Linked DNA regions of Desulfurobacterium sp. TC5-1. The protein of the gene in region 1 binds, or shares a complex with, the protein of each later gene. Links are inferred from orthologs where the notes say so. Each region holds a gene or a part of one and is shown on either strand. Other genes may lie near its edges. The genes, in order: hslV and hslU.

The links.
Region 2: the proteins of hslV (region 1) and hslU are in contact, whole or in part, in a solved structure (PDB 1G4A), measured with the Escherichia coli proteins. The link is inferred for Desulfurobacterium sp. TC5-1 from one-to-one orthologs.

What each region holds. Positions count from the first base shown.
Region 1 is NZ_ATXC01000001.1:773,913-785,181, reverse strand. The notes cover bases 6,462-9,261. They hold hslV (ATP-dependent protease subunit HslV), read left to right. Parts: upstream 6,462-7,491; coding sequence 7,492-8,031; downstream 8,032-9,261. Other genes in these bases: H153_RS0103995 (hypothetical protein), read left to right, coding at 8,689-9,261; H153_RS0104000 (histidinol phosphate phosphatase domain-containing protein), read left to right, coding at 8,040-8,708; H153_RS0104010 (hypothetical protein), read left to right, coding at 7,239-7,499; H153_RS0104015 (TrkH family potassium uptake protein), read left to right, coding at 6,462-7,164. Also shown: H153_RS0104045 (NAD+ synthase), read right to left, coding at 1-181; H153_RS0104040 (nitrilase-related carbon-nitrogen hydrolase), read right to left, coding at 178-1,020; H153_RS0104035 (branched-chain amino acid transaminase), read right to left, coding at 1,138-2,055; lgt (prolipoprotein diacylglyceryl transferase), read right to left, coding at 2,095-2,853; murein biosynthesis integral membrane protein MurJ, read right to left, coding at 2,854-4,371; H153_RS0104020 (NAD-binding protein), read left to right, coding at 4,410-5,702; more of H153_RS0104015, read left to right, coding at 5,707-6,461; more of H153_RS0103995, read left to right, coding at 9,262-9,378; upp (uracil phosphoribosyltransferase), read left to right, coding at 9,375-10,028; hisS (histidine--tRNA ligase), read left to right, coding at 10,018-11,250. UniProt on the Escherichia coli protein: Protease subunit of a proteasome-like degradation complex believed to be a general protein degrading machinery. The complex has been shown to be involved in the specific degradation of heat shock induced transcription factors such as RpoH and SulA.
Region 2 is NZ_ATXC01000002.1:163,376-179,854, forward strand. Bases 776-3,634 are described here. They hold hslU (ATP-dependent protease ATPase subunit HslU), read left to right. Parts: upstream 776-1,422; coding sequence 1,423-2,847; downstream 2,848-3,634. Other genes in these bases: comD (sulfopyruvate decarboxylase subunit alpha), read right to left, coding at 776-1,306; H153_RS0108490 (aminopeptidase P family protein), read left to right, coding at 2,861-3,634. Outside these bases: H153_RS09720 (radical SAM protein), read right to left, coding at 1-165; more of comD, read right to left, coding at 149-775; more of H153_RS0108490, read left to right, coding at 3,635-3,877; fabG (3-oxoacyl-[acyl-carrier-protein] reductase), read left to right, coding at 3,891-4,625; acpP (acyl carrier protein), read left to right, coding at 4,671-4,907; H153_RS0108505 (HD domain-containing protein), read left to right, coding at 5,085-6,056; purM (phosphoribosylformylglycinamidine cyclo-ligase), read left to right, coding at 6,049-7,083; purN (phosphoribosylglycinamide formyltransferase), read left to right, coding at 7,080-7,727; H153_RS0108520 (pitrilysin family protein), read left to right, coding at 7,727-8,935; H153_RS0108525 (DUF523 domain-containing protein), read left to right, coding at 8,928-9,404; H153_RS09725 (nitronate monooxygenase), read left to right, coding at 9,417-10,493; tol-pal system protein YbgF, read left to right, coding at 10,493-11,293; H153_RS0108540 (hypothetical protein), read left to right, coding at 11,297-11,686; H153_RS0108545 (inositol-3-phosphate synthase), read left to right, coding at 11,687-12,784; mtnP (S-methyl-5'-thioadenosine phosphorylase), read right to left, coding at 12,835-13,689; H153_RS0108555 (hypothetical protein), read right to left, coding at 13,711-14,010; and 3 more genes. UniProt on the Escherichia coli protein: ATPase subunit of a proteasome-like degradation complex; this subunit has chaperone activity. The binding of ATP and its subsequent hydrolysis by HslU are essential for unfolding of protein substrates subsequently hydrolyzed by HslV.

The DNA.
Region 1 (11,269 bases):
CTTTGCCAAGAGCTTTTACAGTAAGGAAGGCTGAAAGGGCGGAATCAACACCACCGCTTACGCCAATTATTGCTTTTTTAAAGCCTGCCTTTTCTATTTCCTGTCTAATAAAGTTTACAAGAACGTTTACGATAAACTCTTTGTCTTCTATTTTCAGAATTTCTACAAGTTTCTCTTTCATTTTTTTCCTTCCAGAAAGGCTTTTAGTTCTTTTTCAATAATCCATGGTTTTTCGTCTCTAAGGAGAGGAAGACTTATTCTTGCAGAGCGTATAAGAGATGGTTCAATGTCTGCGATAATGATTTCTTCTTCAAATGGTGAACCTTCGTTTACGATGTTTCCGTAGGGGTCACATATAAAAGAGTTGCCGGAAAAAATGAAGCCGTCCTCTACACCAACTCTGTTTGCATATATAAAGTAGGAAGCGGTGAGGCGGGAGTAGAATTCACCCATGTTCTTCCAGACTCTTGCGTTTCCAAACATACGGTTTTCTCTGTAACCTCTTCCAGGACTTGCAGACTGGACAAATATAAGTTTTGTTCCTTCTAAAAACGGAAGGTAAATTGAAGAAAAGTGCCAGCAGTCTTCACATATGAGGATTGTTGATTTGAAACCACACGCAGTGAAAGTTCTAAACGTTTTACCTGCACCGACAAAACGTGCTTCGTCAAACATTCCGTAGGTTGGAAGGTAAACTTTACGGTGTATGTGCTTTACCTTTTCATCTTCTATGAAAAATGCGGAGTTGTAGAGAATGTGTTCTTCAGATTCTTCAATGCCGCCGACTATTATACCGATGTGCTTGCTTAGCTTTTTTAGTGGTGATAATCTTTCATCATCCGGCTTTATAGCTATTTCAGATGTTATGTCCTGAAGGTAGTAGCCCGTTATGGAAAGTTCCGGAAAAAGGCAGATGCTTACACCTTTTTCTATGCATTTTTCGGTGAATTGGCAGATTTTCTCTATGTTCTTTTCCAGGTTTCCAAGAACGGTATTTATCTGAACAACGGCAACTTTCATAATCACCACCTGATTATTAATTGAATTACAGGACTATTTTAAGGCAGATGCAGGGCAATTTCAATGTGAATAAGTGTGAAAAGATTGAAACGGGGGAAATCCCCCGTTTCATGTTAGTTAGTATATTGGAATAAGCCAGTCGCTGTACTTGCTAATGTTTCCTTTAACAATGTTAAAGTAGAGGTCCTGAAGTTTTGATGTTATTTCGCCGATTTCTCCATTTCCTATGACTCTTCCGTCTATTTCGGCAATTGGTGCAACCTGTGCTCCTGTTCCCGTGAAGAACGCTTCATCGGCTATGTAAAGTTCGCTTCTTAACATTGGTCTGACTTCGACGGGAACGTTAAGCTCTTCTTTCAGAAGTTTTATTATGGCGTTTCTCGTTATACCTTCAAGAATGTTACTGTATGACGGTGTAGTTATTGCAACGCCGTTTCTTATGATAAAGAGATTTTCGGCACTCCCCTCTGCTACCGTTCCATCTGGATTAAGCATTATGGCTTCATCTGCGCCTGCCCTTATGGCTTCTGTTTTTGCAAATGCGCTGTTAACGTAGGCACCGGCAACTTTGCACCTTGCAGGAATCATGGAATCGTTTATTCTGTGGAAAGAAGAGGTAATTACCTTTAATCCTTTTTTTGTATCAAGATAGTCACCAAGAGGAACGGTGTATATTGCAAGTTCTGTATCGTATCCTATAAGTTTTGGAGAAATCTGAAGGTTTGGAAAATAAACGATAGGTCTTATGTAAACGTTTTCTCTATGTTCGCATTTTCTTAAAAGCTCTACAGTTATTTCAACGAGTTCATCAACAGTTTTATCTACCTGGAAGTTCAGGATTTTACAGTTTGCAAGCATTCTTTCGTAGTGTTCTTTGAAAAATAGGCCGAAAAGCTGTTGCTTCTCTTCGTTCCAGTATGCTCTAATGCCTTCAAAGACGGCTGTTCCGTAATGAAAAGAGTTGGTTTGAATGTTTATGTTTGCTTCCTCTATTGGAACGAATTTCCCCTCAAAGTAGGCGTAGCGTTGAGCCATCTTTCTCCTCCAGCTTTGAAATTTTCCTTGAGAAATCAATTATACTTTTTTACAGGCTTTCCTTCTATATATTATCAGACCCGTTCCAAGAATTACCATAAAAATGCTCATTATCTGGTTATTGCTTAATGTTCCAAAGAACTCTTTTGGTGTGGCTCTCCAGAACTCTATTAGAAATCTAAAAATACCGTAAAAAATGAAATAAAATCCAAATATTTCTCCGGGTGATTTTCTCTTTCTGTAGAGGAAGTAAAGTACAGCTGCTATAAGAAAGTTTGCTGCTGAAGAGACAGGTTCCGTTGGATACAAAGGAACATTGAGAGGAGCGGCAGAGTGAGGATCTCTGAATACGAGGGCGAACCGGGAATGGCATACTTTACCGTAGCAGCATCCTGCCATAGTACAGCCTATCCTTCCAAACCCAAGTCCCACTTCACCTGCTATTACTGCAATATCGGCCGTCTTCCATATGGGAATGTTCTTTTTCTTGGCCAGATATAGCGCTGTTATAAAACCGAAGAGGAAGCCACCGTACCAGACGAGTCCTCCTTCCCAGAAGTAGAATATCCGCCATACAGGATGGAGATATTGGGGATTGTATAGAAAAAAGAAAATTCTTGCGCCGATGAAGCCGGAAATGACCGTCCAGATCATAAGATCGGAAAGGTCATCCTTGTTTATTCCTTCCCGTTCTCCAAGTTTTATTAGAATGAAGTATCCACAGATGATGCCGATTGCTACCATTACACCAAATGTATAAATGGTGAAGGGTCCTATCTTAAAAAGGATTGGATGCATTTACTGCCTCCTTAAAAGTTTCATCGCTATCCTATCGCCTGCCAAAAGCAGCGTTGCAAAATAGATAATCACTGCAACTACGATGGTTGCAGATATTGTTGCTATTTTGAGTAGCGGTGATGCAAACTGAAAGTATGTTTTTGTTCCATAAATTGCAACTGGAATTATGGGAAGGGATAGGAGTAAATACCTTAAGTTTTCTTTAATCCAGTTTTCTATGAAAGAGACGTTTTTTTCGAGTTTTCGGACAAGAAACAGAACATTTAAAAGAGAGGTCATTGCCGTACCGAGCGCTAACCCTGCAGCACCTAACTTTAGTCCAAAACAGAGAATGATGTTGGCGACTATGTTGAAAACGAGCGTAGCGGCGCCAACTTTGACAGGATAGCTGTAATTGTCAAGAGAGTAAAAAGCGTTGACCAGGATCTTTTCAAAAGAATAAAAAAGGAGCCCTATTCCATATCCGCATAAGACGTAGTATGTTGCGTTTAGATCTGCTGTTGTAAATTTTCCGTGGTGAAACACGATGTCAATTAATGGTTTACCAAAAAAGAGAAGTCCAATAGTAGAAGGTATTATTATCATTGCGCATAGCGTTAATCCTGTTGTCAGGTTGTATCTGAAGGCGTCTTCGTCTTTAAACGTTTTCGCAAGTTTTGGAAGGAGTACCTGGGATAGACCTATTGCAAATATTCCAAGGGGAAGTTGAACAAACCTGTTTGCGTAGTAGAGGTATGATATGGCACCGGCTGCTAAAAATGAAGCGATAATTGTGTCTGCCAACATGGAAAGTTGTCTCACACCAAAGCCGAATATCCCCGGGATGATGTTCTTTAAAGCTTTTTTGACATCTTCGTCTATTCCCGGAATAGGTCTTGGAATAAATGCTTCTCTTCTGAGGAAGTATAGCTGGAGAAGCACTTGAAGAAAGCCACCTATAACAACGCCTAAGGCTAAAGCATGGATGTTAAGTTGGTTCTTAAAAAATATGGCACACAGTATAAGCGATATGTTGAAGAGAACTGTTGAAAATGCCGGGGCGAAGAAGTGCTCATATCCATTTAGTATTCCACCGAAAAAAGCCACGAGGCTTACTAAAAGTATGTATGGAAACATTTCTCTTGTAAGGGATATAGCAAGTTTTTCAATATCTCCCGAGAAGCCTGGAGCTATAACTTTTATTATTAGTGGGGTGAAGATTTCACCTATGATTACAACCGTCAGTAGTGAGATGGACAGGATGAAAAAAAATCTTGATGCAAATTTTACGGCCTCTTCCTTACTTATCTGAAGTTTTTTGGCAAATGCCGGTGTGAAAGCTGAGCTAAAGGCACCCTCTGCAAATACTCTTCTTAACATGTTGGGGATTCTGAAAGCTACAAAGAACACGTCGGTTGTTCTTCCTGCACCAAAAGTCGATGCTATGACGACGTCTCTCAGCAGTCCAAAAACCCTGCTTGAAAGGATGGATAATGCTACAATTAGAAACGATTTTCCTATGCTTTTGTTTTTTGGCATAATAGGCAATTATATAAGAGTTTTGTTTGAGGTGAAAGATGAAAAAAGTTTGTATCATAGGTGCCGGTGTTGTGGGTAGTTCCCTTGCCAAAAAGCTCTCAGTTTCCGGCTATGAAATTGCCGTTATAGATAAGAACAGTGCCAAGATAGAGGATTTAACTTCTACCCTCGACATAATGGGTATTGACTGCGATGCGACAGAAGTGAAGTGTCTTGATAAGGTTAAGGATTTTGAGCTTTTTATCGTTGTGACAGATAGTGATGAGAGAAACATAGCAATAGCCGCGATTTTGAAGTCTTTCTTCAAGAAGGATAAAATAATCATAAGGGTGAGTAAGAATGCCTTTGCTGCGCCACCGATTAAAGAACTTCTTGGTGTTGAACCTGTTAACATTTTAACAGAAGTTATTACAAAAATCATTGACACTATTAGATTCCCCTTTGCCCGTTCAGTTGTTCGTTTCGAAAAAGGAAAGTTAATTCTTCTCAACTACATGGTCTCTTCTGAGGATATTTTTGCGGGGAAAGAGATAAAAGAACTTCAGGCTTTAAGGAAGCTGATTCCTTTTACAATTGCGGCTCTTGAAAGAGACGGGAAGGTTGTAGTTCCGGATGGGGATACGATAGTTTATCCTGATGATTCTCTCTTCTTTGTAATAAAAGAAGAAGATGTAAAAGTGTTTCAGGAACATCTCCTTAAAAATGCTGAGCCAGTTAGACTTGCGTTTATTCTTGGTCATTCAAAGTTTACCGTTGAACTTCTCAAAAGAATAGCGGATTTTGAGGGGTTAAAGATAAAGCTTGTTGAACCTGACCTGCAGAAGTGTGAGGAGATAGCCGGGGAATTTCCAAATATTGATGTTCTGCACGGAGAAGTTACAGATGTTGAGCTTTTAAAGTCTGAAGGGATAGACAAAGCAGGTTTGGTCATTGCGATAACAGAAGATGAGGAAAATAACGTTCTTTCCTGCATCCTTGCTAAAAAATTAGGTGCTAAAAGAGCGGCAGCACTTATAGCCCATTCTGAGTATGAGAACATCATAGAATCTATTGGTATTGATACGCCGATAGTTCCGAGAAAGTTGCTTGCAAGCCGCGTGTACACAACCCTTAGTAGTAAAAGCCTTCTTGATGTTTTTGAGCTTAGAGAAAACATTGAAATTCTTGAAATCCAGGTTGGCAGTGAGTGGGACGGCAAGCAGATATCAGAAATAAAGTGCAAGGAGTGTCCTTTAGTTCTTGCACTTAAAAGAGACAACGATATTCAGGTAGTCGGTGGCGATACGGTTGTAAAGAAAGGCGATATACTTATATGCATAAGGCAGAGGTAGTGGTATGAAAGTTAGGGGTATTGATTTAACGGTAGTGTTTAAAGTTGTCGTCTCAATCCTCTTTTACATGTCTTTGTCGCTTCTTATCCCTGCCACTTATTCTCTCGTTGTTGGTGACGGTCAGGTTATGGATTTTATTTATCCATTTCTTCTTGTAGGTTCAATTTATCTGCTTGCTTATCAGATAGAGATAAGGGATGATTTGACTTTAAAAGAGGCCATTCTTTCTATTTCTCTTATATGGCTTGTGTTTCCGGCAATTTCGGCAATGGCTTACTGGATAAATGGTGCCATTCCTGACTTTATAGAGGCTTACTTTGAATCTGCTTCAGGTTTCACGACCACAGGTGCTTCGATACTGACAAATGTGGAGGCAATGCCAAAGAGTCTCCTTCTATGGCGTTCAACGACAAACTGGGTCGGTGGTTTAGGATTCGTCGTTTTTGCCATTGCCCTTCTGCCTGCCCTTGGATCAGGTGGCATGCAGATGATGAAATTTGAAGCTTCAAAGGCGGTAGAAGAAAAGCTGAAACCGAAGGTTAAAGAAGTTGCAAGGATAATCTTTGTCATCTATAACGGTTTGATAATTGCTGAGATTTTGCTCCTCCTTTTAGGAGGAATGCCGCTTTTTGACGCTGTTAACCACGCCTTTTGTACCATAGCAACAGGTGGCTTTTCAGTTAAGAACAGCAGTATAGGAAGTTACCACAACGTTTTTATAGAGATGGTTGTTGCACTTTTTATGGTGTTTGGCTCAGTTAACTTCCTCAACTGGTATCACTTTTACAGGACAAAAAACTGGAGAGTTTTCTTTAAATCAGAAGAAAACAAACTTTACTTTACAATTCTTGGTGTGGCGATAGTTTTATGTACTCTTGTTCTTACAGTCGATGGATTTTACAATCCATTTCAGGCTTTAAGGTACAGTATATTTCAGGTGATTAATTCTGCTTCAACGACAGGTTTTTCTTCAACAGACTATACTCACTGGCCGACATTCGTTTTAGCGGTGCTTATCATCCTTGAGTTTTTGGGAGGTGTTTCCGGTTCAACGGCAGGTGGTTTAAAGCAGTTCAGGCTTGTAGCTTTAGGCAAGTCTATCTATGGAGAGCTTAAAAAAACGGCACATCCGAGACTTGTTTACAGGATAAAGCTGGACGGTAAAACGCTTGATTTTTCCGCGCTTAATGCAATATGGGCTTTTGGTGCGGCTTTTACCTTTGTCACGGTTATTGTGGGGATACTCCTCTGTCTTACCGGCACGGATCTTGTAACGGCCTTCTCCTCTTCTATTGCCTGTGCCAGCTGTTCCGGTCCGGGTCTTTTGAAAACCGGTCCTGCCGGTAACTATCACTTTTTTGCAGACTGGCAGAAGCTTATCCTTTCTATAGAAATGATTCTGGGAAGACTTGAGATTTTTGCCCTTTTTGCCGTCTTCATGCCTTCTTTCTGGAAAGATTGATAATAACTTGCAATTGACATAGTTAGGAGATATTAATAATTTTTCCCTGACCACAGCGAAAAAGGAGGGAAAGTATGTTTGAAAAGTTGCTTTTTGTCGTTGTTCTTACGCTTGTTCTGAATCTACCTTTCGGGTGGTTAAGGGAGACGACAGAGAAGTTTTCAAAAAGGTGGTTTCTTTACATTCATCTTCCGATACCATTTATCATAGCCTGTAGAATTCTTCTTGGGATCAGTATAAAGTTTGCACCTCTTCTTATTGCAACGGCCGTGATAGGACAGCTTGCCGGTGGTATGATAAGGAGAAGGTACTATCCGGGAGGTATTTATGAGTGAGACTTTTCACGGTACCACCATATGTGCCGTTATAAGAGATGGTAAAGTTGCTATGGCTGGTGATGGCCAGGTTACACTTGGAAACACAGTTTTTAAAAATGGTGCAAGAAAGGTTAGGAAAATATATAACAATAGTGTACTTGTCGGTTTTGCCGGTTCTGTTGCTGATGCCTTTTCTCTCCTTGAAAGGTTTGAGTCTAAATTGATTTCCTTTGGTGGAAATCTCTTAAAATCTGCCGTTGAACTTGCAAAAGACTGGCGGACAGATAGGGTTTTAAGGCGGCTTGAAGCGATGCTTCTTGTTGCCGATAGGAGCAGGATTCTTCTCATTTCAGGTAACGGTGATGTGATAGAACCTGATATTCCAGTTATGGCAATAGGTTCTGGTGGTGCTTACGCTCAAGCTGCAGCAACAGCTCTCTATGAGAATACTGACCTTTCTGCCAGAGAGATTGTTGAGAAATCTCTAAAAATAGCCGGAAGTATATGTATATATACCAACGTTAACATAGTGGTTGAGGAACTTTCTTAGAGGTGGATATGATAGACCTTCATACACATACGGTTTTTAGTGATGGTGAGCTTATTCCAAGTGAACTTGTTCGCCGTGCGGAGTTCATTGGTTACAGAGCGATAGCTATAACTGATCATGCAGATTACTCAAACTATCAGTTTATCATTGAAAATCTATTAAAAACTGCTGAGATTCTTACTGAAAATACGAATGTAATTGTGCTTCCCGGTGTTGAGATAACTCACGTTCCACCTGTTAAAATTCCGGAACTTATAGAGAAGTGCAGGAATGAAGGTGCTAAAGTTGTTGTAGTTCATGGTGAAACAGTAGTTGAACCGGTGGCTGAAGGGACAAATTTAGCGGCAGTTGAAGGTGGTGCGGATATTCTTGCCCATCCCGGACTCGTGGATTTGAAAACGCTTGAAATGGCAGCTAAGAAAGGTGTAGCTATTGAGATAACTGCAAGGAAAGGGCATAATATAACCAACGGATATGTGGTAAGGGTTGGTAGAGAAGTGGGCGTCAGGTTTGTTATAAACACCGATGCTCATTCACCTTCTGATTTAATAGATAGGACTTTTGCTTTAAAAGTTGGTCTTGGTGCAGGACTTACGTTGCAGGAGGTTGAGAGGGCTTTTGCAACCTCTGAAGAGATAGTTAGGAGGAAGATGGGTGATGAAAAAGCCACCTTATAAGTCTTACGGAAGAGATAAGAAGAAGAAAAAGGCAAAAATAGAGAAGCATATTGACATACCGGCACCAGTTGATACGCCTGAAGCTGAAATGATGGTGGATGATGTTTATAAGATTATTGCTTTCTTTCAGGCTCACGCCGCTAAATTTGTTGCCGTTCTTGCTGTTTTGCTTATAGTCGGTGGTGGATACCTTGGCTATAAGTGGTATAAGAGTAACCTTGAGATGAAAGCGGCTGCCATTTTTGATAAAGGTATGATAGCTCTTGAAGATGGTAATGAGAAGGAGGCTGAAAAGTATTTTAAAGAAGTTGCTGATAAATACTTTTCAGCACCTTCAGGAAAGGCCGGTGCGTTTTTATATGGGAAGTTGGCAGGTGATATTGATTACATAAAAAGGGCTGAAGATGTAAAAAGTTTTACAATTTCTCCTGCTGCTAAGTTGGAAGATGGAATTTTTATGATGGAGAAAGGTAAAAGTAGTGAAGCCGTTCAAAAGTTTGCCTCTCTTTCCCGTGATAAAGATTGGACCTATCCTGCAGGGCTTTACTATCTGACGATTTACTATCTTTCAAAAGGAGAGAAAGAAAAGGCTAAAGATACCTACGATATATTAAGCGGGGATTATAAAAACAGTTTTTATACGGCTGTTTTAGGAGAAGTTATCCAATGATAACAGAGGTTAAGAACAACCTGGCCTCGTCTCTTCTTTCTATTTTGAGAGATAAAAAAAGCGAAGGAGTCTCTTTTCGTAGTGCAGTTGAAAAGCTAACGTTCCTTTTGGTTGAAAGAGCTTTGTCAAATCTGCCTTCAAATAAAGTTGTTATTGATACGCCGGTTGAATCAAACGCTGAAGTTTCCGTTTTAAACGATGAGGTGGTTTTTGTTCCGATACTTCGTGCTGGGCTTTTGATGCTTCATCCCGCAATCTCTATTTATGAAAAGGGTAGAATAGGTTTTGCCGGTGTTTACCGTAATGAGGAGACTTTAAAGCCAAACCTTTATTACTTCAAAGTTCCTGTTATTAAAGATGCTTTCTATTTTATCCTTGATCCTATGCTTGCAACTGGCGGAACCGCCGTGTGTGTAGTTGAAAAACTTTTAAAATTGGGTATAAATCCCGGGAAAATAAAATTTATTTCTTTTGTAAGTGCACCAGAAGGAATTGAAAAACTTAAAAAGTTTTCAGGAATTGAGATTTTTACAGCATCAATTGATAGGTGTTTAAACGATAAAGGATACATTTTGCCGGGTCTTGGTGATGCCGGTGATAGATTTTGCTATACGGAAGGAGTGGAGGTCGTAGAGGATTATGGGATTTAAGACGGTTAGAGGTGTTGAAGACATAATACCGCCTGAAAGTGAAAAGTTTGAAAAAATTGCTGAAACGTTTAAGGAAAAGGTAAAGGTTTACGGTTTTAAAGAGGTAATTCTTCCCGTTTTTGAAGAGGCAGGGCTCTTTTTAAGAAGTGTTGGAGAAACGACAGACATTGTTCAGAAAGAGATGTACGTTTTTGAGGACAGGGGCGGCAGGAAGATTGCTTTAAGGCCAGAAGGAACGGCTTCTGCCGTAAGGGCTTACATTCAGCACGGTGTCTATGCAAAGGAACCTTTTACAAAATGGTTTTACATAGGTCCTATGTTTCGCTATGAAAGGCCTCAAGCCGGAAGGAATAGGCAATTTTTTCAGGCTGGATGTGAAGTTTTTGGACTTTCTTCACCAGGTGTTGATGCGGAGGTTATTCTTCTTGCTTCAGAGATTTTAAAAGCTTTAAACATTGACTTTACGCTTGAAATAAATTCTATAGGCTGTGAAAAATGCAGGCCAAATTATAAAAAGGCTCTTATTGAATATCTCTCTTCTCAAAAAGAAAAACTCTGTAAAGATTGCCAGAATAGACTTGATAGAAATCCTTTAAGGGTTCTTGACTGCAAAAATGAGGGTTGCAGGGAAGTTGTTAAAGATGCGCCTTTAATAACAGACTACCTGTGTGAAGAGTGCAGCGAACATTTTGAAAAACTAAAATTTTTGCTTAGAGAACTTAAAGTGCCTTTTGTTCACAATCCTTTCATCGTCAGAGGGCTTGATTACTACACGAAAACAGTTTTTGAATTTAAATCTGATGCTCTTGGTGCTCAAAGCACGGTTTTAGCCGGCGGCCGCTATGATAATTTGATAAAAGAACTTGGTGGCAGTGATGTTCCCGCCCTTGGTTTTGCAATGGGTATTGATAGGATAATGCTTCTTATTTCTGATGAAGAAAGAGAAAGAAACGGAGTTTTTGTTGTAACAGGTGGTGAGAAGGCCTATTTAGAAGGGTTAAGACTTGTCAAGATGTTAAGGGATAAAAGTTTTTACGCAGAGATAGATCACAGGCAAGGGAGTTTCAAGTCTCAGTTTAAACTTGCAAATAGGTTGAACGTTAAGTATGTAGTTATCATAGGTGACGAAGAGTTAGAAGGTGGTTTTTATTCGTTAAAGTGTCTTGAGACTGGAAAGCAGGAGAAGATAGAGTCTGTGGCTGAACTTATAGCGAGGCTTTAATGGGAAATGAAGTTAAAAA
Region 2 (16,479 bases), on another replicon or contig:
ACCGTAAATACCCGTTAAAACAGGTTCCTCACCGAAGTGGGCAAAGGCAGAGGCAACCTTCAGTTTAATTCCCGTTTTGCAAAAGCCCTTTTCCTTTTCCCTATCTACGCCGCAGTTTCTGGGACAGATTGTGCAGTTTTTAAAAGCTTCAGTAGCAAGAATCAACCTTAACCTCTCTTAAAATCTCTTCTGGAGAAAGGGGAATTGTTCCGACCTTTTCATTTCCGGGATTAACAACAACCTGAAGGAACGGTTTATCGGATGTAAAGAACCACTCAAGCTTTTCCTTCAAACCGTCCCTTTTCCATACCGAAGAAGTGTTTTTAAAGCCCATTCCCTTTGCAACAACCTCAACATCAACCGTTGAAAAGTTAAAGTTCTCCTGATCACCGGTGCTTCCCCACGTTCCGTTATCAACGCAGAAAATTCTAAAGTTTTCCGGTGCGTAGCTGCTGCACGTTGCAAGCGTTCCCGTGTTCATTAAAAGGGAACCGTCACCGTCTATGGAAATAACGGATCTGCCTGTTGCAACAGAGTATCCAAGGGCTATTGAGGAAACAAGGCCAAGACTTCCGAGCATGTAAAAAACGGAATTTTCGATACCAAAAAGGTTTTTAAGATGGTAAACTTCCCTTGCCGGGAAACCGATGTTTGCAAAAAGAACCGTACCTTTATCTCCCTTTTCCTTCAGGAAAGAGAAAAGTTCCGCCACAGCTTCAAACCTTCTCATGTCGGGATTTTTAATACTTTTTTCAACCTTAACAGAAACAACTTTTTCTCTCTCTTTCTCAAATACCGGATTTTTATACTCTTCACCTTCAAAAAGTGCAGGAGAAAGCAGAATGGCTATTGGCTCCCTCTTCCTAAAAGCTTCTTCTACAGCTTTTGGAATGATAGGCAGGGCACTCTTATCATAAACCTTTACAACAGGAACACCGCAGGCTTTAAAAAGGTTTTCCGTAACCTCGCCCATCAAAACCTGAGGAAAAATTTTCTCTTTATAAATACCCCTGTGAGAAACAAAGATGGGAAGGGGAATTCTGTAAGTCTTTATCAGCGTCATAAGAGCACCGAAAATGTTACCCACACCGGAAGACTGAATGAAAAGAGCATAACGCTTGCCGCCGGCAAAAAGTCCCGCAGCTATACCTAAACCCTCTTCCTCCCTTGAAAGGTGAATGTGCTTTTTACCGTAAACATCATCAAGTTTAGCCAGTAACGTCTTAACCCTATCACACGGAAGAGAAAGAACATAATCTATCTTTAAACCTTTCAAAGTACCCGTTATAAATCCCGTAGCTTCCATCAACCACCTCACAAGTAGAAAGTGGTTTAATAATAGCAAAACATTGCAACCGGCAAGAAACTGACATACTATCAGTGATAAAATAATTGAGGTTTCATATCAGACAAGGAGGCAGAATGTTTAAGAATATCTTCAGAAAAAAGGGAAACGAGGAAGGATTTCTGACACCAAAACAGATAGTTGAAGAGCTGGATAAATACATCGTAGGACAGCAGGAAGCAAAGAAAGCGGTTGCCATTGCCCTTAGAAACAGGTGGAGAAGGCAAAAACTTCCTGAAGATATGAGAGAAGAAGTTGCGCCCAAAAATATTATTATGATAGGACCTACAGGCGTTGGAAAAACGGAAATAGCAAGGAGATTGGCAAAGCTTGTAAATGCACCGTTCGTGAAAGTAGAAGCCACAAAGTTTACAGAAGTCGGTTACGTCGGAAGAGACGTAGAATCAATGATAAGAGACCTTGTTGAAATAGCGGTTAACATGGTAAAAGAGGAAAAGATAGAAGAGGTAAAGGTAAAGGCGAGAGAACTTGCTTACGAAAGACTTCTTGACCACATGATACCGGAACAGCCCGCCAAACCTCAATCCCTTGAAACTCTATTTGACGTTTTTCTGCCTTCACAATCAAAGAAAAAAGAAGAACCATTAGCAAGAGAGATTAAAAAGGAAAGGGAAAGATACCTGAAGCTTTTAAAAGAAGGAAAACTTGATGAAGAAGAGGTTGAGATACCGGTAACCGTTGAAACACCTGCCAACATAGGCGTAATAGGCATAGGTCCCGGGATGGGAGGCGACGCCGGAAACATTCAGGACATAATTTCCTCGCTCTTTCCAAAGCCTAAAAAGATGCGAAAAATGAAAGTAAAAGAAGCCCTCAGATACCTTGAACAGGAAGAGGCACAAAAACTGATAGACATGGACGAAGTAATCAAAGAGGCAATAAATCGCGTTGAAAATCACGGCATCGTTTTCATAGACGAAATAGATAAGGTAGCTGCAAAGGGAAGCGGAAAAGGCCCGGACGTTTCAAGGGAAGGTGTCCAGAGAGATCTGCTGCCGATAGTAGAAGGCTCAAAAGTGCCAACAAAATACGGCCTGATAAAGACAGACCACATACTATTCATAGCGGCCGGTGCTTTCCACATAGCAAAACCTTCTGACCTGCTACCGGAACTTCAGGGAAGATTCCCGATAAGGGTAGAACTAAAACCGCTCACAAAAGAAGATTTCATAAGAATCCTGACGGAACCGAAAAACGCACTAACAAAACAGTACACTGAACTTCTTAAAACGGAAGGCGTTGAAATAGAATTTACAGAAGACGGCATCGAAGAGATAGCTAAAATGGCGGAAGAGGCAAATACAAAAGCCGAAAACATCGGCGCAAGAAGACTTCACACCGTACTTGAAAGACTCCTTGAAGACATATCATTCAACGCACCCGAAATGAAAGGACAAAAGGTCATAATAAACAGAGAATACGTAAAAGAAAGACTCGGCAACATTATAGAAGACGAAGATCTTACAAGATACATACTGTGAATCTGGAGAAAGCATGCTTGAAAGGATAGCCGCAAAGATAAAAAAGTACGGTGATCTTTTAATAACCATTGATGGAAAGGAACGGTTCTATCTCACAAAGTTTCCGTCGTCATTTGGCGTCGTGGTTATCACAGCAGAAGGTGAAGGCTTTTTCTTCACCGATAAACGCTACCTTAACGCTGCAAGAGAAAGAGCAAAAAAGTTCAACGTTTTAGAGTGGAAAAGCTTTGAAAACCTGAAAGAAATTTTCGGGAACAGGAAGGTAATAGTTGACGGCGAAAGAGTAACGTTAAAACAGTTTAACGAAATAGAAAAACACTTTGAAACCACCACGGTCAACGGCTTTTTGAAAGAGTTTCGCGTGGTAAAAACGGAAGAAGAGATCTGCGCCATAGCCCGTGCAGTTGCCATTGCCGAACAGTCATTAAGGGACGTTCTGCACCTTTTAAAACCGGGTATAACAGAGTATCAGTTCAGAAAAGAGTTAGTAAACAGAATGTTTCACTACGGCAGCGAAGAATCGTTTGAGACGATAGTCGCATCCGGGAAAGGTGCATCTATTCCTCACTGGAAAACCTCTCATAAAGAGGTAAAGGACGGTGATGTTGTTATTGTTGATTTCGGTTCAATTTTCGGCGGCTATCTTTCAGACATAACAAGAACTTTTCTTATAGGAAACGTTTCTTACGAACTTAAAAAGATTTACAATATAACCCTTGAAGCTCAATTAAAAGGAATAGAAGCAGCAAAATCGGGCATGCCCTGCCGCGAAGTTGATAAAATAGTAAGAGATTTCATCACTGAAAAGGGATACGGTGACTACTTTGTCCACGGTACGGGACACGGAATAGGCGTTGAAATCCACGAAGCACCAACGTTAAGCCCGAAATCAAATGAGATTTTAAAGAAAAACAGCGTTGTAACGGTAGAACCGGGTATATACATACCCGAACTTGGCGGCGTAAGAATTGAAGATGATGTTTTAGTAAGAGAGGACGGAGGTTATTCACTTATAACCCTTCAAAAGTAATAGGGAGGTTTTAATGGCAAAAAGCATCGATTTAAGCGGTAAAGTTGCCCTCGTAACAGGCGGCACAAGAGGTATAGGAAGGGCAATAGCTGTTGCTCTTAAAAGTGCAGGTGCAATAGTCTATATCACGGGAACAAACGAAGAGAGAACAAAGCAAGCCGCAGAAGAGATAGGCGTAAACGGCGTGAAGATGAATGTCTGCGACAGAGAAGAGGTCAAAAAAGTTGTTTCAGAGATAGCGGAAAAAGAGGGAAAAATAGACATTCTCATAAACAACGCCGGCATTACAAGGGACACCCTTTTTATGAGAATGAAGGATGAAGATTGGGATGCAGTAATAGAAACAAACCTCACAGGCATCTACAATGTAACAAGGCAGGTAGTCCCCCTTATGATGAAAAAGAAAACCGGCTCCATCGTCAACATCTCCTCTGTCGTTGGATTCACAGGAAACCCGGGACAGGTTAACTACTCATCTACAAAAGCAGCACTTGTTGGATTTACGAAATCCTTGGCAAAAGAAGTTGCATCTCGGGGAATCCGCGTAAACGCCGTAGCACCGGGATACATAACAACAGACATGACGCAGAAAATACCGGAAAAGGTAAAAGATGCCCTAATAAAGTCCATACCTATGCGCAGAGAAGGTGAACCATCAGAGGTTGCAGACGCCGTCCTATTTTTAGTGTCAGACATGGCGTCATACATCACAGGCACCACAATTCACGTCAACGGTGGACTTTTCTAAAGTTAGGAATATAATTTCCACTATCAACTATTTAAGGAGGTTGGCATGGCAGAAAACATCGAAGAAAAGGTGAAAGAACTTATCGCCGATAGACTTGGAGTTGATCCCGAAGAAGTAACTCCAGATGCTTCTTTTGTAGAAGACCTCGGCGCAGACTCTCTTGACACAGTTGAGCTCGTTATGGCTCTTGAGGAAGAGTTCGGAATTGAAATTCCTGACGAAGACGCTGAAAAGATTCAAACAGTTGGCGACGCCATCGAATACATCAAAAACCACACCTAAAAGTACTCATCTTTTCAAAATTTAAGGGGGGAAATCCCCCCTCCTAACAAAAACCTGCCGAAATCCCATCTTTCTCTTTAAACCATCAGAACTTATTCGTAAAAGCATTCAAAAAAGTTTACAATTTCATATAAAGTCTATAATTTTCCCCTAAAACTCATCACTATAAGGAGCGTGATGGACGTACTTGTAAGGGACATTTATAAAATGCCGGCAGGGCAGGAGTTTAAGGGCTTTTTTATAATAGAGAGCGCCGAGATCAAAAAGCACCGAACGGGCGAACCATACTTGAGACTTATCGTTTCTGACAGGACAGGAACTCTTCCAATTCTCTGGTGGAAGCCGCCAAAGGATGCAGACCTCACAATTTTCAAAAAAGGTGACGTCGTTTTTATTGAAGCTTACGTTGAACTTTTTCAGGGAAACGTCCAGCCAAAGATAAAATTTATGCGCCACGCAGAAAAAGCCGAATTTAAGAGAGAAAAATTTATAAAGGTAAGCAGGTTTGACGTTGAAGAACAGTTTACAAAGCTGCTTGAAATTATTGAAACGATAGAAAATCCATACCTGAAAAAACTTCTTGAACTCATATTCTACGACGATGAGATTGCATCAGCATTTATGAAAGCACCAGGTGGAAAGTTCATCCATCATGCCTCCATCGGTGGTCTTTTAGAACACACTTTAGGGGTTGTTGAAATATGCGAAGTCGTGGCAAAAAGGTATAAAAGCATAGACAGAGATCTCCTCATTACTGCTGCAATACTTCATGACATAGGAAAGATAGACGAATACAGCATGGACGTAGCAATTGATAGAACAGACGAAGGAATACTCTTAGGCCACATTTTCACGGGAAGCGAACTAATCTCTAAAAAAATTGATGAAATAGAAGGATTTCCTAAAACCTTAAAAGTAAAACTGCTCCACTGCATCCTTTCCCACCACGGTGAGTACGAATTCGGTTCACCAAAAAAACCAAAAACACTCGAGGCGGTAGCTCTCCACTATGCGGACGCCCTCGATTCTAAAGTCAAAGGATACGAAGAGCACATAGAGAGAGAGCTTGGTGAAGGAAAGGGATGGACAAAGAGACACTTTGCCTATGAAGTTCCTATCTACTTTGACGGGGAGATTAGCTATGAGTGAGAAAAAACTTACATACAAGGACGCTGGCGTTGATATTGAAGCTGGAGACGCACTCGTTGAGAGGATAAAACCTTTCGCGAAAAAAACGTTTGACAGTAACGTACTTGCCGGAATAGGCGGTTTTGGTGCAGGATATCTTATACCTGAAGGTTACAAAAAACCCGTTTTAGTTTCCGGAACAGACGGTGTTGGAACAAAACTTAAAGTTGCCCAGATGGCAAACGTTCACGATACTGTTGGAATTGACCTTGTAGCAATGTGCGTTAACGACATATTGACCGTTGGTGCAAAACCCCTCTTTTTCCTTGACTACTTCGCAACAGGTAAACTCTCAGTTGACACCGCCGCAGACGTTGTAAAAGGTATAGCAAAGGGATGCGAAATTGCCGGCTGTGCACTCATCGGTGGCGAAACGGCTGAGATGCCTGACTTTTACCCTGAAGGTGAATATGACCTTGCAGGTTTCGTAGTCGGAATCGTTGACATGGAAAAGTACATAACCGGCGAAAAGATAAAGCCGGGGAATATTGTTATAGGTATTGCATCATCGGGAATACACAGCAACGGATACTCTTTAGTAAGAAAGCTCTTCTTTGAAATTCTGAAATTAGACGTAAACGATACCGTTGATGAGTTAGGAAAAAGCGTTGCCGAAATTCTGCTGACACCCACAAAAATATACGTAAAATCGATATTAAATCTCCTGTCAAAAGTAAATGTTAAAGGGCTTGCCCACATTACGGGCGGTGGAATACCCGGAAACCTTGTAAGAATTCTTCCAAACGGAACAAAAGCCGTAATAGAGAAAGATTCATGGGAAGTTTTGCCAATATTTAAATTCATTCAGGAAAAGGGAAACGTTCCTGAAGAAGAGATGTTTAAAACGTTCAACATGGGCGTTGGAATGTGTGTGGTAGTTTCACCTGAAGACGTGGAGAAAACACTTGCCGTTCTTAAAGAAGCGGGTGAAAAAGCTTTCATAATAGGTAAAATAGAGGAAGGAAACAAAAAGGTTGAGATAAAATGAAAATAGCAGTCCTTGCTTCTGGAAGAGGTTCAAATTTTAAGAAAATAGCAGAAGCCGTAGAGGCAGGAAAAATTCAAGCTGAAATAGCATTGCTTATCACTGACAGAGAAACCGCCGGTGCGATAAATATTGCAAGAGAATTTGGAATAAACATTTGCTACCTGCCTTTCAAAAAATTTTCAAATAGAGAAACTTACGATGAAAAAATCGTTTCCATATTAAAACGGGAAGGTGTATCCCTCGTCTGTCTTGCCGGTTACATGAGAATAGTTACGCCAACTTTCGTAAAAGCCTTTGAAAACAGAATAATGAACATACACCCTTCGCTCCTTCCCGCTTTTCCAGGACTTGGCGTTCACAAAAAAGTTCTGGAATACGGTGCAAAGTTTTCCGGCGCCACAGTCCACTTTATTGATACCGGTGTTGACACAGGTCCAATAATCATTCAGGCGGTTGTACCTGTAAAGCCGGAAGACACGCCTGACACACTTGCTAATAGAATCTTGGAATGGGAGCACAGAATTTATCCCCAGGCTGTAAAGTGGTTCGTTGAAGGCAGGATAACAATCAACGAAAGAAAGGTTACAGTAAAAGGTGCATCCTATGACTCCCCGCCGGTCGTTCCGGCACTGGAGGACTTTTGATGGAGAGGTTTAAAATTTCTGAAAACGTTGAAGCAGTCCTCAATCCCGTAGATGAACTTGACATAACTTCTGTCGTCATCTTTTCAGAAAACGGAAGCGTAACAGACAACGGAAAAGCAGGACTCACAAACTTGTCCCTCCACGTTGGTCTAAAAAGGAGTGTTTCAAAAACGACCAAGGAAATAGCATTCTTAACAGAACCTTACGGTTCATCGATAATTCCAGAAACAGGAAAAGATTTTTCTACTATATCTTTCCAGATAACTCCCGATGGATTCCCGGTCTTCATAGAAGTCCTCTCTGAACTGATAACGGAACCGGCCTTTACCGAAGAAGATTTCATAATAGAAAAAGAGACAACCATTGCTGCCATAAGGGCAAGACTTGAAAGTGCATTTTCGTTTGGTTACGAAGAATTTAACCTTTTCACCTATAAAAACACACCTTACAAAAATCTACCGTCCGGAACGGTAGAAACCGTCGTGCCCATAACTCTCAACGACCTTAAAGAGAAATACAGAAGGTTTTTTAACGAAGGAAAATTCATTATTTCAATTGCAGGGAAAATCCCCGAAAATGTGGAAAAACTACTCTCTAAACTTCCCATAAAGGGAGGAAAGAACAGAAAACTTCTCTTTAAAACGCCCATTGAAAAAAGTGAAAGTGTAAACTTATGCAGGAAAGGTTCAACACAAACCTTCATAATAAGAGGATACGAAGCACCGTCAGTAAATGACTGGAAAAAGTACGTCTCCTATAAGCTGCTGAACACCGTTGTAGGTGATGGATTTAACTCTATCCTCTTTCAGCAGCTACGGGAAAAACAGGGACTTGCCTATTCAACAGGTTCCTTCTTCCCGACACTAAAAAATCCTGGAAGATTTGTCATATACATAGGCACGTCGCCGGAAAAGGAAGAACAGGCACTAAAAGGCATTGACAACCTGATAGAAAACCTGCCGGCGTTAATCGGCGAAGAAGATATTAACAGGGCCAAAAACTACCTTAAAGGGACTTATCTACTTGACCACGAGAAAAGACTACGAAAAGCCTGGTACTACGGATGGTGGACAGTGCTGACAGGAACACCGGAAAAAGACACCCAATACATAGAAGAGATTGAATCACTAACACTTAAAGACGTAAAAGAAGCAGCTGAAGAGTTAAGTAAAAAACCCTACCATCAGGTAATCGTCTGCAATGGATAGCGTAATAGTTGTAAGTATGTGTTTATTAGGAATACGATGCCGTTACGACGGAAAGAGTGTTCCGTGGGAAGGATTAAAGTTTATTAAGGATAGGTTTTTTATCCTTCCCGTCTGTCCGGAACAGCTTGGAGGACTTTCAACGCCAAGATCTCCATCAAAAATAGAGAAAGGAGACGGCTTCACCGTTTTAGAAGGAAAAAGCAGAGTTTTAACCGTTGAAGAAAAAACAGACGTGACAGCAAATTTTGTGAAAGGTGCGCAGGAGGCACTCAAAATAGTAAATCTATTCAGAGAAAATGTGAAAGCTGTAATATTAAAGGAGAAAAGTCCTTCGTGCGGCGTGAAAACCATATATAATTTTAACTCAGACTCTCTAAAAGCAGGGAAAGGCGTAGCAGCAGCCCTATTTATTAAAAATGGCTACCGCGTTTTAAGTTCTGACGAACTTGAAGAGATAGAAAAACTTTAAAAAGGAGTACAGATGAGTAGATTGCCAGAACTTGTTATAGCAGGACTAAAACCAAAATACCCGATTATCCAGGGCGGAATGGGTGCGAAAGTATCCCTCCACAAACTTGCAGCTGCTGTTGCAAACGCAGGTGGAATGGGCGTTATATCAGCCGTTCTACTCCAGGAAAAAGACAGAAAAAAGGAACCCAAAAAGACTTGCAAAGGCAAAAACCTTGAAGAATTGGGAATGAAGCCTTATCTATACGCAACAGAGCTTGCAGAAGAGATAAGAAAAGCAAAGGAACTTGCACCAAACGGTCTGATAGGCGTAAACATAATGTACGCATTGACACACTTTTACGAACTGCTCCTTACAGCCATTGATGCAGGTGCGGACTTTATCATTCAGGGAGCAGGCTTTGGAAAGGACGTCTTTAAAATATGTAAAACCTTTGACATCCCGCTTATAGAGATAGTATCAACGCCAAAAGGCGCCGCTCTATCTGAAAGACTCGGAGCTTCTGCGATAATTGTTGAAAGCGTCGAAGCGGGCGGCCATCTTGGAACAGACAAAGGATTGTGGGAAGTTCTTCCAGACATAGTAAAAGCCGTTAAGAAGATACCTGTAATAGCGGCCGGTGGCATTTTCGACGGAAAAGACATGGCAAAAGCCTTTGAAATGGGTGCAAAAGGCGTTCAAATCGCAACAAGATTTATAGCAACCTACGAATGTGACGCCGATCAAAAATTCAAAGAGTATATAATAAATGCGAAGCCGGAAGATTCTATATTTATAAAAAGCCCTGTTGGCATGCCGGCACATGCAGTTAGAAACCCATTTACGGAAAGGTTGGAAAAGGAAGGGAAAATACCTCACAGATGCCACTACAACTGCTTAAAGACATGTGCAAAGGCAGATTCTATATACTGTATAGCTGATGCCCTGCTTGCATCTGCAGCGGGCGACGTGGTAAATGGACTTGTATTTTCCGGCAGTAACGTAGGAAGAGTTAACAGAATGTACCACGTTGACGAACTGATACAGGAACTTGTAAAAGAGTGCGAAGAGGAACTTGCAAAGAAAAATCTTAACTTCCGGGGGGAATGATGAAAAAGATACTTGTTGCTGCAGTTTTTCCTCTTCTGCTGGCAGGTTGCGTTCAGACACAGCCGGTAAACACAACACCTGCAAAGCAGGAGAGCGCATACGATAAAAAACTTGAAGAATTAGAAAAACGTATATCTTCAATAGAAGCAAAAAGTTTACAGAACAGCGCTCAAATTAAAACTCTCAACGAGAGAGTCGCCAGAGTAGAGGACAGGCTCGTTGAAGACGAAAAAGAAATATACGAACTCAAGAAAACATCACAGCAGACACAAAAAGTTTTGAAAGAAATAACCGTATCTGCTAAATCCGCCGTACAACCGGAAAATCAAACAGAGGCAGTTCCGCAGGAAACTGCCGAAGTCGAGCAACCTTCAGCAGAAGTCCAAACACCAGAAGTAATAAATGTATCTGACGAAGACATCTATAAAAAGGCTTTCAACGCAATGGAATCGGGTGAACTCGACACGGCCAGAATCCTGTTTGAAACACTGGTTAAAAGGTATCCGGACAGTCCTCTGGCAGACAACTCCCTCTACTGGATAGGTGAAATATTCTACTCCCACGGCGATTACGCAACAGCACTTGACTACTTCAAAAAGGTTGTTGACAACTACTCAAACTACTACCCATCACCAAAAGGAAACAAAGTGCCTGCAGCCCTGCTTAAAGAAGCCCTCTGCTACAAAGGACTCGGTGACAATGCAAAAGCAAAGCAGCTGCTGAAAAAACTGATTTCAAAATACCCTTCAACAAACGAAGCAGCCATAGCCAAAGTAAAACTGATGGAACTTGGAGATTGATAGATGAATGAAAGAGATATGAGAATCAAAGGACTTGCATATAGAGGCTTCGATCTCTGGCTTAACCTTGAACTTTCGAAGTTCCGGCCGGACGGCGGTTACGAAGAGGTCGAAAGGTTTCTGTCAAAACGGTTCAAAACGGAAAATCTCAATCCCTTGCTTGAAGTTTTAGGACTCCTTGAAATGGCATTAATAGAGGATGCTCTGAAAGGTAAGGAGTACTTTACTGAAGAAGAGAGAGAACAGGTAATAAAAGAGGTTGTGGAGCAGCTTGCGTCTGACTTTCCCCTCATAGTGGAAGAGATGGAAAAGATAGCAGAAAGTATAAATGGTAAAATTAGCCAGTTCAAGGAGCTTGCTAAAAAGTATAGAGAAAAGGAAGGAGGCAATTAAATGTCAGGGAAAATAAAAGTTGCCATAGTAGGGGTTGGAAACTGTGCCAGTTCCCTCATACAGGGAATTTACTACTACCAGGGGAAGTCAGAAAAAGATATATCTGGACTTATGCACTACGATATAGGCGGCTATAGACCGTGGGACATAGAAATCGTTGCCGCATTTGACATTGATAAAAGAAAAGTTGGAAAGGATGTAAGCAGGGCAATTTTTGAAAAGCCAAACTGCACGACCGTTTTCAATCCCGATGTTCCGGAAATGGGTGTTGAAGTCCAGATGGGACCCGTTCTTGACGGCTTTGCAGAACACATGAATGAGTACCCGGAAGACCAGAGATTCGTGGTAGCTGACAAGGAACCTGTCGACGTAACAAAAGTTTTAAAAGAATCGGGAGCAGAGGTTGTTATCAACTACTTACCTGTTGGCTCTGAAGAAGCAACAAGATACTATGCCCGGTGCGCTCTTGACGCTGGATGCGCCTTTGTCAACTGTATTCCTGTTTTCATAGCATCAGACAGCGAATGGGCTAAAAAGTTTGAAGAAAAAGGACTACCAATCGTCGGAGACGACATAAAATCACAGGTGGGCGCAACAATCACTCACAGAGTTCTGGCAACACTCATGTCAGACAGAGGCGTTGCAATAGACAGAACCTACCAGTTAAACTTTGGTGGAAACACAGACTTCTTAAACATGCTCGAAAGAAAAAGACTTAAAACAAAGAAAATATCAAAAACGGAAGCCGTTCGCTCACTGATTCCGTACCCTATGGCTGACAACAACATTCATATAGGACCAAGTGACTACGTCCCATGGCTTAAAGACAACAAAATTGCATACATAAGACTTGAAGGAAGGCTCTTTGGCGACGTTCCAATGTACATAGAATTGAAACTATCCGTTGAAGACTCACCAAACAGTGCAGGTTCTGCAATTGATGCTATAAGATGTGCAAAAGTTGGACTTGATAGAAAGATAGGCGGTCCCCTCTACTCCATCTCTTCATACACGATGAAACATCCACCTATCCAGTATCCGGACTGGAAAGCAAAAGAGCTTGTTGATAGATTTATCAAAGGTGAAGTGGAAAGGTAAAAAGTCCTTAAAAATAAAAAAAAAGGGGGCTTCAAAGCCCCTTTTTTACTTTAAATTCTATCTTTTATTAGAAGCTCAAGCCTTTTCATCGCCTCTTCAGAGATATACTCTTTTTTTGTCTGAATAGCACCAACAAGCGCCGTTTTTGCGTAAGAGTTTTCAATGTCTTCTGGCTTAATCGTCTCTATAACACGCTTAAGCATCCTTTTAGCATTCTCAATGTTCTTCGCCATAGTGGCAAGAACTTTTTCAACGTTAACCTCTTCACCTTCCTTCCATACATCGTAATCTGTTGCAAGAGCAACAGCCGCATAAGGAATCTCTGCTTCCCTTGTGAGCTTTGCTTCAGGGATGTTTGTCATTCCAATCACATCAACACCCCAGCTCCTGTAAATCTTTGATTCAGCCTTTGTTGAAAATTGAGGTCCCTCTATACAGATGTAAGTTCCTTCTCTATGAACCGGGATACCTTCATCAAGGCAGGCCTTGTAAATAAGCTCGTTCAAACATTCGCAGGTGGGTTTATCGAAAGGAATGTGGGCAACGATGCCGTTACCAAAAAACGTAGAAGGTCTGTTTTTTGTTCTGTCAAAGTACTGGGTAACTATAACAAAATCACCGGGCTTTATTTCTTCCTTCATTGAACCAACAGCACTGACAGAGAGAATGGCATCAACGCCGAGCATTTTAAATCCGTAAATGTTTGCTCTATAAGGAACTTCTGAAGGAAGGTAAACGTGTCCCCTTCCGTGTCTTGGAAGGAAATAGACATCCTTACCGGCAAGTTTTCCGTGAATGTAAGCATCTGAAGGTTTACCAAAAGGTGTATCAAGTGTTATTTCCTCAACATCGGTAAGACCTTCAATGTCGTAAAGTCCGCTTCCACCGATAATTCCTATCTTCATACTCTCCTCCTGAATTCAAATTTACCTATTGAAGGATATCTCTTTACCGCCTTCTTCAACCTTTATTATCGTTCCCATACCCCAAACATTAATCACTTTATCACCGTCGTTATCAACGCCTTCAAGAATCTTGACAGTAATATTCTTAACACCGTTCCCGCCGATATCCTCAGCCTGCTGCTCAAGCATTGCAACAACCCTCATAACAGGGTCAATCGGAAGCTCGCCGTTGAACCAGTTTTTCTCTTTCTGCTGAATGAAAGCGTAAGCTATGTTTATAACCTCATGCTTCTGTGGAACTTCTCCAAAAGAGAGAATCATCTTTAAACCTCCGTAGGACTGTTGTTAGTGCCATTATTCTACAACAAAATCAACTTCCAAAGACAAAGGAAAATCACTCTCCGACTGTTCCTACGACGTTAACCTTTGCGCCCGGTTCTACTTCAGAGTAAGAAAGAACAACAATATTTGGTGCATACGGTTCTATTATCTTTTTAAGAAAACGGCGAACGGCAGGAGAGGTGAGAATAACCGGAACTGCCTGCTTCCTGGTGAAAATGTCACGGTATTTCATAATGTCACCCATTATTCGCTGAACGAAAGCAGGTTCAAGAGGCGGAAGGTAACCGTCGTTCTGTTTCACCTTTTCTAAAATGTAATTTTCTGCTTTTGGAGTCAGCGTCAGAACGGTAATCTCACCGTTCACAGCGTAAAGGTTCGTTATCAAACGGGCAAGTGCCTGTCTTACAAATTCGGTGAGGATGTCCGGATCCTGCGTTTTTGAAATGTTATCTGAAAGCGCCTCCAGGATAGTCATAAGGTCTTTAACAGGAATGCCCTCTTTAAGCAAATTCTGAAGAACCCTGTGAACGACACCTAAAGGCACCTGCTCCGGAACGATGTCTTTAACGAGAGGATACTTCCTGGCAAGGTTGTCTATGAGCTCTTTTGTTTCAACCCTTCCCAAAATCTCGTAGGCATGTTTCTTGATAACTTCCGAAAGATGAGTAATTATAACTGTTGGAATGTCAACAACAGTATATCCCAAAAGTTTTGCCCTATCTTTCAGGTTAGGTGCTATCCAGTAAGCTGTAAGCCCGAATGCCGGCTCTTTTGTCTCCTTCCCGGGAATCTTTTCCTTTGTTGTCCCCGTATCAATGGCAAGTAGCTTGTTAGGCTCTACCTCACCTCTGGCAACCTCAACATCTCTTATTAAAATTCTATACTCACCCGGTTTAAGCTCAAGATTATCTTTTATGTGAACAAGGGGAATGATTATTCCTAACTCTTTAGCAAGCTGCTTTCTTAGCGATTTTATCCTCTTAACAATTTCCCCTTTTTTCTTATCCTCAACATAAGGTATCAAAGCATAACCTATTTCCATTGCCAGCGTTTCCGGTGGAGAAATCACATCTTCTTCCTCTTCTTTCGCCTTTGCCTCTTTTAAAAGCTCTTTTGCCCTCTCTTCTGCCTCTTTTAACTCTTTCTCTTTAGTAGCTTCGTAAACCATGTAGGCAACTATTGCAATGAGAGAAGCTACAAGCAGGAACGGAATTGTTGGCATTCCCGGAACGATACCCATAACTGCAAGAGTTCCTGCCGCCATGAAAAGGGCTTTATGGTAACCTGTCAACTGCTTGAAAATTTCCGTTCCAAGGTCAGTCTCGGCTGCTGCTCTTGTAACCATAAGACCGGCCGCGGTTGAGGTAATGAGAGAGGGAATCTGTCCTACAAGTCCATCACCAACGGTAAGAATAGTAAATGTTTTTGCGGCATCAGACAAACTCATGTGATGCTGAAAAACACCTATGGCAAGACCGCCAAGGATGTTTATAAGCGTAATGATAATCCCTGCAATGGCATCGCCACGGATAAACTTCGAAGCACCGTCCATCGCCCCGTAGAAGTCCGCTTCTCTTGCTATTTCCTGACGGCGCCTCTGGGCTTCTTTCTCATCGATCAAACCGGCGTTAAGGTCAGCGTCTATCGCCATCTGTTTACCTGGCATGGCGTCAAGAGTAAACCTTGCGGCAACTTCTGAAATCCTTTCAGTACCTTTTGTAATGACGATAAAGTTGATTACCACAAGTATCAGGAAAACGATAATACCTACGATGTAGTTACCACCAACGACAAACTGTCCAAAGGCCTCTATAACCTTACCGGCTGCCGCAGGTCCCTCATTTCCATGAAGGAGAATTCGCCTTGTTGTTGCAATGTTAAGAGATAGACGAAAAAGCGTTGCGATAAGGAGTAGAGATGGAAAAGAAGAAAGTTCAAGGGGATGGTTTATATAAATCGTAGTCATCAGAATTAACAGAGATAGTGTAATGCTAAAGGTTAAAAGAATATCAAGAGCCATAGGAGGAATGGGAAGCACCATCGAGGCAAGAATGGCAAGGAGGAGAAGAACAAAAAGAAGATCAGAATACTTGTAAAGCTTGTTCACGTAGAGAAGAAGTGTTTCTTTCATAGATTCTCCGCCTTTTTATAGGCGTTAAGGGCATTCTCTATATACTTTGCAAGTCCAAATCTATCAGAGGAGGCAAGTTTATTTGCAACTGTCATATCAAACATATCGGTGTACATCTTATCTGAAAAGGAGGAAAACATACCTTCCGGTATTCCCTTTCTCATCTCTTTCAACATAATCTCAAGAAACGTTGCCTCAAACTCTCTGGCAACGTCTTTTACCGTTTTGATATTTTTAATTGCCGTAACATCCCAGTAAGGAATAATCTTCGGCTCCATCTCTCTCCCCGTTACATAATCACTATTTTAGCATGAAGC